Regions from separate parts of the Cupriavidus sp. DL-D2 genome, predicted to be linked through region 2. Evidence: predicted binding sites of a transcription regulator. Region 2 holds the regulator's gene; the other holds the start of a gene.
What was found. Region 2 encodes FNR, which switches genes on or off when oxygen is low (the NO sensors DNR and NnrR bind a similar motif). Its sites were predicted from a motif close to TTGATNNNNATCAA; they were not measured.
Positions count from the first base shown of each region.

Region 1 (7,934 bases), on a different contig from region 2:
CCGTCTTAGGAAAAAGAAGAATCATGCCTTCGGCATTGAGCGTCCCTTAAGAGTGGCCCGACATGACCCGAGACACGCCCCTTCGCAGCGATGCGACGCACCTGCCCGCGCAGATCTCGGGCAACGAGGCATGTCTGGCAGCCATTGTGCGGACTTCCATGGAGGCCATCATCTCCATCAACGAACAGCAGCAGATCGTGCTGTTCAACCCGATGGCCGAGACGCTTTTCGGGATTGCCGCAGGGGATGCCATCGGCAAGACCCTCGACCTCCTGCTGCCGGAGCGTTTTCGCTCCGCTCACACCCTGCACGTGCGCCGCTTCGGTGTAACGGGGGTCACGGATCGGCAGATGGGGCTGCAGCGTACGCTCTATGCGCTGCGCCGCGACGGCAGCGAATTCCCCATCGAGGCATCCATCTCGCAGACAAGCGACGGCCAGGGCCGCAAGCTATTTACCGTTGTGCTTCGCGACATCACCGAGCGTGTGCGAGCGGAAACCGCATTGCGGCGCTCGCGCGAGGAATTGCAGGCGCTCTCCGACAGCATCCTGGCAAAACGCGAGGAAGAAAAACGCCGCGTCGCCCGCGAGTTGCATGACGACATCGGGCAACGCCTGAGTGCGCTGAAGATGGACCTTGCCATGCTGGAGAGCGAACTGCGCGAAGTCGACACGGCGTCGCCTTACCTCAGTCGCGCCGCTGCCATGCATGGCAGCATCGATGCCGCCATCGCCGCAGTCCGGCAAATCTCCGCAGACCTTCGCCCCGCCCTGCTCGACGAACTGGGGCTGGCGGCGGCACTGGACTGGCTGACCAAGGATTTCAGCCGCCGCTACGGCCTGACGATCGAATTAGGCGCCCCCGATCATCTTGACGTAAACGAACAGGAGGCGACGGCGGTTTTCCGAATCGTGCAAGAGGCGCTGAACAACGTCGTGCACCATGCACAGGCCAATCGCGTGTGGATCGCCCTGGACCGGCAGGCCGGCGAACACGTGCTCCGCGTGCGCGACAACGGCAATGGCTGGGACGGCGCGCTACGCGATCGCACGCGACGCTCGTTCGGACTGCTTGGCATTCGCGAACGAGCCCGTCTGCTTGGCGGAACGCTGGCGCTGACGCACGCGCCTGGGCAAGGATTCGAGCTATGCCTGCGCTTTCCCATGCGCGCCACCGAGACGGAGTAAGCCGATGATACGAGTGGTCATTGCCGACGATCATGCCGTGGTGCGCAACGGCTTGCGCCATATTCTGGAGCGCGAGGACGACGTCGAGGTCGTGGGCGAAGCCGCCAAGGGTTCCGAAGTGCCACAGGTGTTGCGCGAGACCACGCCCGATGTGATTCTGCTGGACCTGTCGATGCCAGGGCGCAGCGGCCTTGAGCTGGTGCGGCATGTCCGCACCGAGTATCCGGCCAGCCGGGTGCTGGTCTTGACCATGCATGCAGAGGAGCAGTATGTGGTACGCGCATTCCGGGCTGGCGCGGCCGGATACCTGACCAAGGACAGCGCCGCCAATGACCTGATCGCGGCGTTGCGCAAGGTGGCCACGGGCGGCACCTATGTCAGCCCCGAGATGGCGGAAAAGCTGGCGCTCGGCGTGCAGGAGCAAACCGATGCACCGCATGCCAGCCTGTCCGACCGCGAGCTGGAGGTGTACCGGCGCATCGTCAATGGCGAATCGCTGACGGAAATCGCCGAGGCCCTGTGCGTGAGCGCGAAAACCATCAGCACCTACAAGATGCGACTGCTGGATAAACTCCAGCTTCGCAGCGACGCCGCGCTGGTGCGCTACGCCATCGAGGCGAACCTGTTTCCCGGAGAATCACCGCCCTAGTACCTGTCATTCGACTTACCTGCGAGGTGTGGCGGCTGTGTGCTGGCCGGCGCGCGAATCAGCAGCACGGGCTTGTTGGTCTGCGCCAGCACGCCTTCGGACACGCTACCCATGATGGCCCGCCGCAAGCCGCGATGCCCATGCGTACCCATAACGATCAGGTCGGCTGGCCAGGAGTTTGCACGCTCGACAATGGTCTCCGAGATGTTGCCGCGGCCAAGGGGACGCTCCACGAGTTCCTTGATACAGGTAACGTCGGCGTGAGAGCATCGCTCGGCGGCCAGGTCCAAGGCCCGTTCGCCACCCCGCACAAGCTGGCTCAGCACCTTGGCGGTATCAGTCGTACCCGCGGCATCGAACAATTCGCTATCGTCAACCACGTACAGCAGCTTGATCGCAGCCTGGCATACGCGCGCCATGCCGATGGCCTGCGACATTGCCAAGTCCGCCGAATCGCCACCATCCACCGCCACCAGGATTCTTTCGTACATGATCGGGACTCCGCTTGGGTCATCGTGCTTTCGAGATTAGGACGCCTAAACCCATCGCACTTGATCTGCCGCAACGGCTTTGATCGATCGACTCAGTCCGCTCTCGTTTGACTTTTCGCAACGGTTCTCCCACGTCATGACATAGATTTGACGCGTGCCCAATGTCGAGGCACTGGCGAGGGTGCGGATGGAGATCTCAGCTATCGTGGTCCACGTGGATGCGTCAACGCACGCCACGGCCCGGCTCTCCCACGCCGTCGCCCTGGCCTGTGCATTGCCTGCAACGCTTGTGGGCCTGTTGCCACAGCGCGGCCTGACGCCCGACGCGGCGTTTTTTGCCGATTGCGAATCTAGCCGCGTGGCCTTCGAAACCGCGACGGCAGGCGCCCCCATTGCCGTGGACTGGCGCGTGGGAGAAGGCACGTCACTGGAAGCCATGCAATGCGAAGGCCGCCTGGCTGACTTGATCATCGTCAGCCAGCCGTGCGCTGGCGAGGCCCATCGCCTGGTTGACACACCCCCTTTTGCCGAAGGCACGATCCTGGAGGCCGGACCACCGGTTCTTGTTATTCCACGGACGCACGACGCCGCCCCCACGCAGGCGTGGCCCTATCCGCGCGTGATGGTGGCGTGGAGTGGCACGCGCGAATCGGCGCGTGCGATGCGCGACGCGCTGCCGCTCCTGCGCCGCGCGCAGCATGTCGCGCTTGTTTGCTGCATCCCCGTCTCCCGACACCGCCACACCAATCTGGCGCCGGCCAGCTACGCGCTGACGTGGCTGGCGCGGCGGGGCGTTCGCGCCTGTCTGATCGGACTTAGGGGCGATGCACATGCGTCACCAGGCAACGCCTTGCTGGCCACCGCGCGGACGGCCCGCACCGACTTGCTGGTTTGCGGCGCGCCGGCAAGCGACAAAGCAGTCGGCAAGCTGGGAGGCATCGCCAGCACCCTGCTCGAGCAATCCACAATCCCGGCTCTGTTCGCACGCTAGCGATGCGCGTGCCGACGCTGCCCGCGTCCTTTGGAACCCCGAGGAGCCAGCAGATTCGCAAACGTAGCGTGGCTCGTCTCAGTGTGCCAGCAGCACGGGGATTGTCATCGAAGTAAGGATGGTCTTGGTCACGCCGCCAAGCACGAGTTCGCGGAAGCGTCCGTGCCCGTACGCGCCCATGACCAGCAGGTCGGCTTGCACATCGGCGGCGCGCGACAATATCAGGTCGCCTATGGCAGCATCGCTCGTACCGGGTTCGCACTCGGTGCTGACGTCGGCGCCCACATCGCGCAGCACACGGCACGCGACTTCAAGTGGCGCCGCATCGGCGCGTGTGACGTGCTGGGTCGGATTGGCATGGAGCAGGTGCACCGTGCCACCTGCCAGCAGCGGCAATGCATCGTGCAGGGCACGGGCGCATTCCTTGCCGCCATCCCACGCCACCAGCGCGCGGCGGCCCACGGTCAGCGCCGGCCCAGCGTAGGGCACCACCAGGACGGGCCGACCCGACTCCAGAATGATCGATTCGAGAAACTGTGGCGCCACCACGGTCTCGGGTTCACTGGCATCGATTTGCCCAACCACCAGGAGTCCGGCCTCCTTGACTTCCCTGAGCGTCTGACGCACCGGGTCGCCATGCAGGCTGCGCCATTCCGCAGATGCCGACTCGCGCCATACCGTCGACTCGAATCGTTGCTGCAGCGTTTCGTGCTGGCGCTCACGCCGGGCCCGATCCTCCTGCAGAACGGTGGCGGCGTGCCCCACGTGATAGAACCACTGTGGATCGGCGGCAAACGTGGCACAAACGCCTATCAGGCGGCAACGCTGGGCGATGGCGATTTGCACGGCCAACTTCGCGCGGAGCATCGCGCGCGAGCTGGCGTCTATATGCACGAAGATGCTGGGATAGGCGAGCATGGCTTGATCTTCTGGCCTCTGCGGCGCGGCCGCCTAGTGGGAAATGAGCAGTGGCACTGGCGTGTTGTTCAGCAACGTGCGGGTCGTGCCGCCGATCATCAGCTCACCAAGCCTTGAATGGCCGTAGCCGCCAGCCACCAGCAGGTCGGCCGATTCCCGCAGCACCTTCTGCAGCAGGCAACCGGCGACCGATGACGATTCTTCCACCGCCAGCGTCGCACGGACACCGTGCGTGCCCAGCCAGCGCAGCAGTTCTCCGTCGCCGTGCTGCCAGAGCCCCTTGCTACCCATCACCACCACGAGGATCACGCGATTGGCGCGTTTTAGCAGCGGTAGCGCATCGCTGAGCGCGCGAGCTGCCTCGCGCCTGCCGTTCCACGCCACCACGGCGGTATTGATCGTCGACAGCCGCGCCTGGGCCGGTACCACTAGCAAAGGCCTCCCCGCGTTCACCAGCGCATACTCGGCGGCCGACGCCATCAAAACGGGCAGGTCGCTGGGCGCGCCCGGCAGGCCGGGCAGGATGATGTCGCTGGCCATGCCATGCGCGGCAAGCGCCCAGCCGGCATCCTGCTCCACCAGAAGGTGCATGTAATCAGTCGGCGTACCGTGGCGCGCGCAGGCATCGGAGAGCGCCTGCGTACCGGCCTGCTCCACACCGCGCAACATGTCGGCACGCATGGCCTGATAGCGCATTGCCTCCGAGCCCGCGCTGCGATACGGATCCAGCATCGGTCCGGTGGCGCTGAGTCCGATCACGCGCCCATTGGCGTTCGCCGCCAGGGTAAATGCCGCATCCAGCCGCGCCTGAGTCGCCCCATCGTCAGCCAGATCCACCAGTACTGTCTTGTAAGCCATCGCCATGCCCTCGTACGCTGTTGCACCGACTACAGTCAAAGGTAATCAGTGCAGGATTGCGACACTTGCGCCAGATCAAGTCATAGCGCGTAGCGGATGCGACGATCGATCTAACCCGCCGTTGCGCGGGTAAGCACGACAAGGAACGCTACATGGATGCCAGCATGCAGGCCATGATCTTCGACGGGCACACGCTCGACGCGCAGCGCGTGCCTGTGCCCACGCCAGGTGCCGGCCAGGTGCGCATCCGCGTGCTGGCCTGCGGGGTATGCCGCACGGACCTGCATGTGATCGACGGAGATCTTTCTCATCCAAAGCCGGCGCTGATCCCAGGCCACGAGATCGTGGGTCGCGTCGAAAAGCTGGGCGAAGGCGCGGCCGGGGTGGCCCTCGGCGACCGGGTGGGCGTGCCGTGGCTGGGCCATACCTGCGGCGTCTGTCGCTTCTGCGCCAGCGGGCGCGAGAACCTGTGCGACGCGCCGCTGTTCCACGGCTACACCTGCGACGGCGGCTACGCGGAATACGTGCTGGCAGACGCGCGTTATTGCTTCCCGATTCCAGACACCTACGATGACACGCAGGCCGCGCCATTGCTGTGCGCCGGCCTGATCGGCTACCGCACGCTGCGCATGGCTGGAGACGCGCAGCGCCTTGGCATCTACGGCTTTGGCGCGGCCGCGCACATTGTCACGCAGATCGCCGTGGCGCAGGGCCGCACGGTCTATGCCATGACAAGACCCGGCGATACTTCGGCGCAGGCGCTGGCCACTCAAGTCGGCGCGGTGTGGGCAGGCAGCAGCCTGGACCCGCCACCAGCCTTGCTGGACGCCGCCCTGATCTTTGCACCGGACGGCTCGCTGGTACCCGCTGCACTGGGAGCCACGGACAAGGGAGGCGTGGTCGTATGCGGCGGCATCCACATGAGCGATATTCCGTCGTTTCCGTATCGGCACCTTTGGGAAGAGCGGCGCATCGTATCCGTTGCCAACCTCACGCGCGAAGATGGTGTGGGGCTCATGAACGTGGCCGCAAGCCTTCCAATTCAGGTGCACACCACGGTTTATCCGCTGCGCGATGCCGACAAGGCGCTGGAAGACATGCGCGCAGGACGGCTTGTTGGCGCCGCAGTCCTTCGCATCTGATCGGGCGATGGCGCGGGGGCCCCGCACCACCGCACCGCTACTGCGGCAGCACCCGGATGTCGTCTACGACCTTCGTCGCGCCGGGAGCGCTCCACGCGGCGTTGAACGCCGCCTGACGTTCGGCCAGCGACGTGACATGCCCCGACAGGGTAACCACGCCATCCTTGACGACGACCTTCACATGTCGCGCATCTTGCGCTGCCTGACGGTGCAAGGCGTCCTCGATGCGCCGCTGCACGTCGGGCGCGCTGGTTCGGGGCCGCAGCACAATCTGATTCACGATGCCTCGCACACCATTGAGCAGGCGCACCGCATCGGCGGCGGCACGACGTTGATAGTCCCAGTCGACCTCGCCCGAAAGCGTCACCATGCCACGCTCCACTACCACGCCGAGTTGGCCAGCAGCCACGACTGAATTCCAGGACAAAGCGTTTTCGACGGCCCACGCGATATCGGCATCGGTTCGCACAACATCACCCGGCAGCACCACGTCCAATTCCACGGCAAGTGCGCGTACACCCGCCACGCGTCGCGCAGCCCGCTCGACGCAACGTTTGGCGTGGAATGAACGGGGATTCCCGCTGAGCGTGACGATGCCATCCTTCACCTGCACCCCCACCTCTCGTTCGTCGACTTCCGGGTCCCAGGCTAGCTCGTCAAGCACGTCCTGCTTTAGTTGAATATCGCTTTTCATCATTCCCTCCTTTGCCTATCCGCGTCCTGCCTCTCAGTGACTCTAGGCGTAACTCGACGGGCGGCTTTGCGTTGGCGCAAGGCCGCACCGGGCGCGGCGGCGCCCATTCCACGAGCAAGGGCGTGTCAGGTTTTCCTGACACGCCCCCAGAACAATCTGACCCGCCTCTCAGCCACGGCTGATTTCGGCCGAACCGGCCGTGATCAATACTTCAGGCAAATCGGGAGACACCGAATACTGACGCTGGCATGCAGCCAGCGAATCGACCAGCAAAAGGGGATGACATGCAGCACCAAGCAGTAGAATTTCGCACGGTCGTGCCTCCGCCCTACCCTGAACCCTACGCGCCAGCGCAGTTCATGGCCCAGACACCCAGATGTGTCCATTGCAGCCTGCGGCCGCTCTGCCTGGCGGCGGAACTCGACACCGATGACATGCCCCGACTCGAGTCGATCATCGGACGGTGGCGCACGGTGCATCGTGGAGACTACCTATTCCGCGTGGGCGACAAATTCCAGTGCCTCTATACGCTGCGCTCAGGATCGTTCAAGGTCGTAGCAGGCCACGAGGAAGGTGTCGAGCACGTCACGGGCTATCTGTTGCCGGGCGACATGCTCGGGCTAAGTGCCATCTCCAGTGACCAATACGATTGCGATGCCATTGCACTGGAAGACAGCACCGTGTGCGTGATCCCGTTCTTACCGCTGGAACAGCTTTGCCGCGACATGCGCGGCGTACAGCATCAATTGCACAAACTGCTGAGCCAGGAGATCGTGCGCGAATCCCGCCAGACCACGCTGCTGTCGGGCATGCCATCGGAGCGTCGGGTCGCGGCCTTCTTGCTCAACGTTTCGCGGCGCCTGCGCGCCAGGGGCTACTCGGCACATGCTTTCACACTCCGGATGACGCGCGAGGAAATTGGCAGCTACCTGGGCATCAAGCTGGAAACGGTCAGCCGTACGTTCTCGCGCTTCCAGCGCGAGGGGCTGATCCGCGTGGACGGC
Region 1 is NZ_JBDKXK010000080.1:13,492-21,425, forward strand. It holds gene ABDB81_RS27560 (PAS domain-containing sensor histidine kinase) at 63-1,187, shown strand; gene ABDB81_RS27565 (response regulator transcription factor) at 1,192-1,836, shown strand; gene ABDB81_RS27570 (universal stress protein) at 1,833-2,327, opposite strand; gene ABDB81_RS27575 (universal stress protein) at 2,515-3,318, shown strand; gene ABDB81_RS27580 (universal stress protein) at 3,397-4,236, opposite strand; gene ABDB81_RS27585 (universal stress protein) at 4,270-5,094, opposite strand; gene ABDB81_RS27590 (zinc-dependent alcohol dehydrogenase family protein) at 5,247-6,236, shown strand; gene ABDB81_RS27595 (BON domain-containing protein) at 6,274-6,930, opposite strand; gene ABDB81_RS27600 (helix-turn-helix domain-containing protein) at 7,215-7,934, shown strand, end outside.
Region 1: ABDB81_RS27585 (universal stress protein) is a predicted target of FNR. The motif match lies at 5,160-5,173, and genes of this name have one in related genera.

Region 2 (7,934 bases):
CGCAGTGCCATGGATCCGATGCGCGTGGCAGCCGCGGCTTTCCCAACCTGACCGACAACGACTGGTTGTATGGCGGTGAGCCCGACACCATCCAGCAATCGATCACCAAGGGGCGCAATGGCGTGATGCCGCCGCTGACTGGCGTCATCGACGCAAAGCTGGCTGGCGATACCGCGCAGTATGTGCGCTCGCTGTCCGGGCTGGCCTACGACCCGATCCGGGCATCGCGCGGCGAAAGCACGTTCAAGTCGACCTGTGCGGCGTGCCACGGTGGCACAGGCAAAGGCAACCAGGCATTGGGCGCGCCGAACCTGTCCGATAACGTCTGGCTGTACAGCAGTTCGGAAGGCGCGATCGTCGATGCCATCCTGAAGGGCCACAACGGCCACATGCCAGCGCACGAAGAAATCCTGACGCCGGAGCGTATCCGGATGCTGACTGCCTACGTGTGGGGACTCTCCAGTACCTCCAGCGCTGCGGCCGGAGCAGCCGGGCAATGACAAACCGCCCCGGCCAGCGACGGCGCTGACCGGGGCATTAGGGCTAGTCCCATGAATGCGCCCCTGAAATCCCCTCCTGAAGGACCCGAGGTCTCAGAGACTCGGGGATGGCGCCCCGCGCCACCGCCCAAGACCGCTAACGATGCAACGGAAGAAGCGTTGTACGAGGTGCGCCGCAAGATCTACCCGCGCTCGGTGAAAGGCGCGTTTTCGAGCTGGCGCGTATGGCTCGTCATCCTGACGCAACTGGTCTACTACGGTGCGCCCTGGCTGCAATGGAACGACCGGCAGGCCGTTCTGTTCGACCTCGGAGCACGCAAGTTCTACATTTTCGGTCTTGTGCTCTGGCCGCAGGACGTGATCTATCTCGCCGTGCTCCTGGTCATTTCGGCGCTGGCACTTTTTCTGTTCACCGCCATCGCCGGCCGGCTCTTCTGTGGCTACGCTTGTCCTCAGACGGTCTACACGGAAATATTCATGTGGATCGAGCGGCGTGTGGAAGGTGATCGCATCGCGCGCATCCGGCTCGATGGCGATCCATGGAGTTTGCGCAAGTTCAGGATCAAGACGACGAAGCATACGCTCTGGATCCTGATCGCCCTCTGGACCGGCTTCACATTCATCGGCTATTTCGCGCCGATCCGGGAGCTTGGCAGCGAGATACTGCAGTGGTCACTGGGGCCGTGGCAGGCATTCTGGATGCTTTTCTATGCGTTCGCTACCTGGGGCGCCGCCGGCTTCATGCGTGAGCAGGTCTGCAAGTACATGTGTCCGTATGCGCGTTTCCAGAGCGTGATGGTGGACCGCGACACCTTTGTGGTGACCTATGACGTGGGGCGTGGTGAGCCGCGCGGCGGCCGCTCGCGGAAGCTGGATCACCGTGCCGCCGGCCTGGGCGACTGCGTGGACTGCAGCATCTGCGTGCAGGTGTGCCCGACGGGGATCGATATCCGGGACGGCCTCCAGTACGAATGCATTGGATGCGGAGCTTGTATCGACGCCTGCAATCAGGTCATGGACAAGCTGGAGTACCCGCGCGGGCTGATCCGGTACACCTCCGAGAATGCCATGCGATCGGCGTTGTCCATTGCCGAGGCCCGCAAGCGGCTGGTGCGGCCTCGCACCATGATCTACATGGTGATCTGGCTGGCACTGATGGGTGGCTTTGCCGCGTCGCTGGCGATGCGCACGCCGCTGAAGGTCGACATCATTCGAGACCGTGGAGCGCTTGGTCGCGAGGTGGATGGACGCTGGGTCGAGAACGTGTACCGGTTGCAGTTGATCAATGCCACCGAGTCACCAGTGACAATCGATGTGAAGGTAGATGGCTACGATATGAAAGGGCTCACCGTCGAGTATGACCAGACGGCCAGCACTCTAGATCCCACGTCGAACCGGCTGTTGCCAATTCGCATCCGTGTGCCGATCGAAGACGCCAGGCAAGGTACCCACAAGATCGACGTGACGGTCACGGCGGAAACCGAGTCGCAACGCCGGTCGCAGATCCGTCAGAGCACAAGCTTTATCGTTCCCCGCAACTTGTAAGAGGAGATGCAATGGCTCAGCGCCCCCAACAGCCTCCCCATGCCGTTCGACCCTGGTACAAGGAGCCGTGGCCGTGGATCTTGATGGCCGGCCCGATGCTGGCGATGGTGGGTTGTGGTATCACGATCTGGCTGGCCAGCACACATGCGGACGTCCCTGTGCGCGATGCCACCCGCCATGGACTGGTCGTCGAGAAAGCCGATGTCGGAAGCGCCACGGAACAAGGGAGTCATCCATGAGGTTGCGCTGGCTGATGTGGGTACTGTGGCCAGCGTTTCTGATGGGTGGCGCGGCTACGGCGGTAGTGTTTTCCGTTGTCGACCCGGGAGACATCAGTTTCTTCGGCCAACCGGTGGAGGCTTCGAGGCAGGCGATCTACACCGTGGGCTTTCTGCTGGCGTGGCTGTTCTGCGCACTGTCCAGCGGTCTCACGCTTTACACGATGCCGGGCAGGCTCAGCGATACCGATGAACTCGAATAGCAATTTCGCAAAAAAAGCCGCAACAGCGTGATGCTGTGCGGCTCTGGTCTTGCAGCAGGATGGCGCCTAGCAGGAGCGACTATAGACCTGCTTGATGCCAGCCATGTCGATGATCTTCACATGCCGTTGACGAATTTGGATCAGGCCAGCTTCCGCGAACCGGGAGAACAGGCGGCTGACGGTTTCGAGCTTGAGGCCGAGATAGCTGCCGATTTCCTCGCGGCTCATGCGCAGCACGAACTCCGTGGAGGAATAACCGCGTGCGGAGAGGCGCTCGGACATATTGACGAGGAAGGCGGCGAGTCTCTCTTCGGCACGCATCGAGCCAAGCGTGATCAGCATGACCTGGTCCTGCGAGATCTCCTTGCTCATAAGTCGCAGGAACTGACCTTGCAGCGAAGGCAGATGATTCGACAGCGATTGCAGATCGTCGAACCGCACGACGCAGACTTCAGCGTCCTCGAGGGCGGTCGCATCCGATGCATGTTGCATCTCGCCGAGTCCATCGAGGCCGATGACTTCTCCCGGAAGATGGAAGCCGGTAATTTGAGTACGCCCATCCTCCATGGTGACGTGGGTTTTCAGCGTGCCGAAACGAATGGCGTAGACCGCGGAGAGCGGTTCACCCATTCGATACAGCGTTTCGCCCTTGTGGACACGCACGCGCTCCTGCACGAGAGTGTCCATTTTTACGAGGTCCTGCTGCGACATGCCCACGGGCAGGCAGAGTTGGCCCATGGCACACGTGGAGCAGCGTGGCGACATCTCGGTAACGGGGATGGAAGTCAGCAATTGAAGTGCTCGTTTGAATGCGCTTGCAGCGAGGGCGCGATGCATGCATTTTACAGCGTGGAGTGACGCGGAAGCGAGGAACAGTTGCCATTTGGCGTGCTTTTAAGCGTTTTTCTGATTGCCCTGTTTGGCGGTGTGCATTGCGCGGCGATGTGTGGAGGAATTGCTATTGCAGTCGAACAAAATCCGCAGCAAGTGCAACAGACGGTCTCGTTCTTGCACCGTTCTAGACGGCACTGGTGGATGTCGATTTGCGTCATGCATGCGGGCCGGGTGACGACGTACATGTTGCTCGGCGCATTGGCCGGTGCAGTGGGTGCGGCGGCGTGGGCGCACGACTATCTGCCATTGCAGCGATGGCTGTTCGGCGTGGGGAGCCTGTTGCTGATCATGGCCGGATTGTGGTTGCTTTTCGGCTGGCAGATGCGCATGGGTGCCGTGGAACGTTTTGTCGCGCGGATCGCTTCGCACGTCGCCAAGCTCTTGCGGCACGTTCGATCGACTCAGGGGTTGCATGGCGGTCCTGCCGCAGTGCCGTCAGCGATGCACCGATTCGGCATGGGTCTTGTATGGGGTATGGTGCCCTGCGGAATGATCTATAGTGCGCTCGGCTTGGCGCTGCTGGCGGGCAATGCTTCGTCGGGCGCACTCGTCATGGGAGCCTTCGGACTAGGTACTTTGCCGAATCTGCTGGTGATCTCGGGGTTATCCGGTTACCTGCGGCAGTGGTCGCGCAAGCGGTGGGTTCGCACCGTTTCAGCTTTGCTCGTGGCGGGTTTCGGGTTGCTGGGGGTGGCCCGCGCCGTATGGCTTCCGGAGACCCTTGCGCACGCCGGATTCTGCGTGGTGTTCTGAATCGGCCACAGCCCCGGGTTGCGGTATCCGGCGGTAATGCCATACAATCGCGAGAACCACGGTATCGCGCCGCGTCATGCACGAGGCGTCGCCGGGGCGGTTTCTCTCATCAGGGATGCCCGCCCAGGGTTTCTGGCCATGCTGTTGCATGCCGGAACCATCCCCACAGTCCATCCGGTTCAAAAGATCTGGTTAAAAGGCCGACGGCGGTGTGGAAGGTGACGCCGGGTCAGGGCGAAGTTTCCTGAGCCGATATCCGATTGTTTCTTGCCGTCTTGGTCATGCGTTGGCCCAGGCGAATGTCCGCCCCGAAGGGGAGGCGCGACGCAAGAGGTCCGTCGACCGGTGATGGCTGCCGGCCCTGGACGATCTCCTGCCGGACAGTCCCGGCAATTCGATGCAAAGAACGAGGTGCACGGCGGCGCTGAAACCAGCGTGGACCGTCTGCGCGACGAGATGGCGATGGCATTGGCCTCGCTGTATCTGCAATCTCCAGTGCCCCGGGATTCGTCCGGGGGCAGGTGCAAAGACAGGCTGCACACAATCACATGAATACCCAAGAGGCGAAGATCGTCCTCGAGACCGCGCTGATCTGTGCGCAGGAACCGTTGCGCGTCGGTGATCTGCGACGGTTGTTTGCCGACGATGTCGGTGCCGACACGATCCGGGTGCTCCTCGAAGAGTTGCGGAACGATTGGCAACGGCGTGGCGTGGAACTCGTGGCGCTGGCGAGCGGCTGGCGTTTTCAGAGCCGGCCCGAAATGCGCGAGTATCTCGACCGGCTCAATCCGGAAAAGCCGCCCAAGTATTCCCGCGCGGTGATGGAAACGCTGGCGATCATCGCGTATCGCCAGCCGGTGACGCGTGGCGACATCGAAGAAATCCGCGGAGTGACGGTCAGTACGGAAGTCGTCAAAAAGCTTGAGGACCGCGACTGGATCGAAGTGATCGGCCATCGTGACGTTCCTGGACGCCCGGCACTCTATGCGACGACCAAGGCGTTTCTCGATGACCTTGGCTTGCGTTCGCTGGACGAACTCCCGCCGCTTGAGGATGCTCAGGCGCAGGCCCAGGCAACGTTGCTGGATCAACAAGCCATCGACTTCGAAGATATCGCCACGGCCAATCCGCCTGCTGGCGACGAAGAGGCTTTTGCGGCCACGGAAGTGGTCCCCAACGCCGTGACGCCGGCGGACACCGAGAAGGCCGATGCGGAGACGCCGGCCAATTTGGAAACTGCCGATTCCACCGAGGTCATTGAAGGCGCATCGCAAGAACAAGAAAGCAGCGTCGAGTCCGATCCCCCGTCACTCGGGCAGGACGACGACGTGCCGCTGGCGCATGCCAACGGTTTCCACGTGGACACTCAGGCTTCCGTTTCGGAAGTTGCCGAGGAATCGGGTCTGGAGGGCGACGCGCCTTATCCGGCCGAGGACGACGAGCGCGTGTCCAACTGAATAACATGCAACATCGATAGTGAATACTTTGTCTGATTCCGCTGATCAAGACGTCCGCCAGCCGGACGTGCCGGGCGACACCGGCGCAGCGCCCGATACGGGCAATGGCGCGGACGGCGCGCCGCGCCGCAAGGGCCTCCGCCGCGGTCTGCGAAACCTGGTGGCGTCCCGCCGCCAGGGTGCCCAGGATCGGGATGCCGGTCGGGGTGATGCCGATGCGCCGCCGGTGCAGGCCGAAGAGGGTGCGCAGCCCGCAGCACCGCGGACACGCGGCCGACGCAAGCCTGCGCCTGCCGCCGATGCCGGTGAACAGGTCGCGGCTCCACGGGCGGAAATGCGACCGGCTAATCCGCGCCAGTCCGAATCGGGCGAAGGCCAGCCGCAGCGCCGTCGGCGGCAGCAGCCGCAACGTAAGGCTGCGATGGTCGACGGTGAGAACAAGCCAGCAGCCGAGCAGGCCGGCAGGCGCAACAAGCCAGGCCCGCAGCAGCGCAAGGGCCAGGGTGGCGCTGGCAAACCGGGTGGTCGCGGCGATCAGCGCCAGGGTGAATCCCGTCAAGGTGACAAGTCGGCGAAGCCCGCCGGCAAGGCGCTCAAGGCTGCAGGTGGCGAGGATCTGTTCCGCTTTGTGATCTCCGAGCAGTTCGACCAGGAAGACATGGTCGTTCCGCGCACAAAGGCGAAGCCCGTTCGCGAGCTGACATCGGATGACGATGCGCCGAAGCTGCACAAGGTGTTGGCTGACGGTGGGCTGGGGTCCCGCCGCGAAATGGAAGAACTGATCCTGCAGGGTCGTGTTTCCGTCAACGGGCTTCCAGCACATATTGGCCAGCGGATCCTGCCGGCCGATCAGGTGCGCGTAAACGGCAAGCTGATCCACCGCAAGATTACGACCAAGCCGCCCCGGGTGTTGCTGTATCACAAGCCAGCCGGCGAAATCGTCAGCCAGTCGGATCCGGAAGGCCGTCCGACCGTATTCGACAGCCTGCCGCGAATCAAGAACGGCAAGTGGGTGGCCGTGGGCCGGCTGGACTTCAATACCGAGGGCCTGCTGATTTTCACGACTTCGGGCGATATCGCCAACCGCTTCATGCACCCGCGCTATGGCGTGGAGCGTGAATACGCGGTGCGCACGCTGGGTGAACTGGCCGAGTCCGATCGTCAGCGTCTGCTTCACGGCATCGAACTCGACGACGGCCAGGCTAACTTCCTGCAGATCGCCGATGGCGGTGGCGAGGGTGTGAACCAGTGGTATCACGTAGCGCTGACCGAAGGACGGAACCGCGAAGTACGCCGCATGTTCGAGGCGGTGGGCCTGACCGTTTCACGCCTGATTCGCACACGCTACGGGCAATTCCTGTTGCCGCGTGGTCTCAAGCGTGGCCGTTGGCAGGAACTCGAAGCCACCGAGGTGCGCAACCTGATGGCCAATATCGGCCTGAAAGCACCGGCCAAGGGCGAGCAGGGCGGCGGCAAGGGAATGACCAAGGTGGGCGGGCGGAAGGCGCGCACCGAGGCTGCGATCGCGGGGATGCCCATGGTCACGGGCATGGATGGACTGCCGCGGTTCGAGAAAGCCGGTGGCAATCGCGGTGGCGGTAACGCCGGCCGCGGCCAGCCTGATCCGATGCAGACGTCAATGGGCTACATCCCGTCGGGTCCTGCGCCGCTGACGTCACACTCGACGAAGTTTGGGGGTGGCATGGGCGGTATGGGTGGCGGTGCGCGTGGTCCTGGCGGTGCAGGTGGCCGTGGGCGGGGTGGAAGCGCTGGCAATGCTGGCAACGCCGGTGGCAACCGTCCGCGTCGTGGCGGTGGCGAGGTGAACGGCAATGTGATGCCGAAGGCTGCCAAGGGCGGCGGCAATGCCCGTGGCAATAGCGGTGGCGGGGCGGGTGGTGGTGGCGCACGGCGTCCGCGTGGTGGCGGGGGCGGTGGTGGTCGGGGCGGTCATCGCTGACGCCAGGCAGGGTGGGGTCGATGTGCGCATGGCGTCATTGCCCCCATCCAGTGCGGATACAACCGGCTTTTGCCTTTTGGACATAATCCGCGTATAATCCAAGTCTATTCAAAAGTATCATCCTCAGTGGGATGGGCGAATGATGGGCATTGCGCCCATTTTTTTTTGGTTCGCCCGTTCGTGAGTGCGCGTCGAGTGCGGCTGGTTTGCGCCACGCTGCGCACCGCCCGAGGGTGATAGGCAGGCAGGGGCAGCTTACAGGTTTCGGAAACTCGCTTTCAGAACGTTGTGTTGTCCAGTGCCTGCCACGGTGTTGAAGGCCACTACTCGGGATTACAGTGCAT
Region 2 is NZ_JBDKXK010000069.1:33,952-41,885, reverse strand. It holds gene ccoP (cytochrome-c oxidase, cbb3-type subunit III) at 1-500, shown strand, start outside; gene ccoG (cytochrome c oxidase accessory protein CcoG) at 552-2,045, shown strand; gene ABDB81_RS26125 (FixH family protein) at 2,057-2,284, shown strand; gene ABDB81_RS26120 (hypothetical protein) at 2,281-2,526, shown strand; gene fnr (fumarate/nitrate reduction transcriptional regulator Fnr) at 2,593-3,318, opposite strand; gene ABDB81_RS26110 (sulfite exporter TauE/SafE family protein) at 3,403-4,173, shown strand; gene scpB (SMC-Scp complex subunit ScpB) at 4,722-5,630, shown strand; gene rluB (23S rRNA pseudouridine(2605) synthase RluB) at 5,659-7,590, shown strand; gene rimP (ribosome maturation factor RimP) at 7,929-7,934, shown strand, end outside.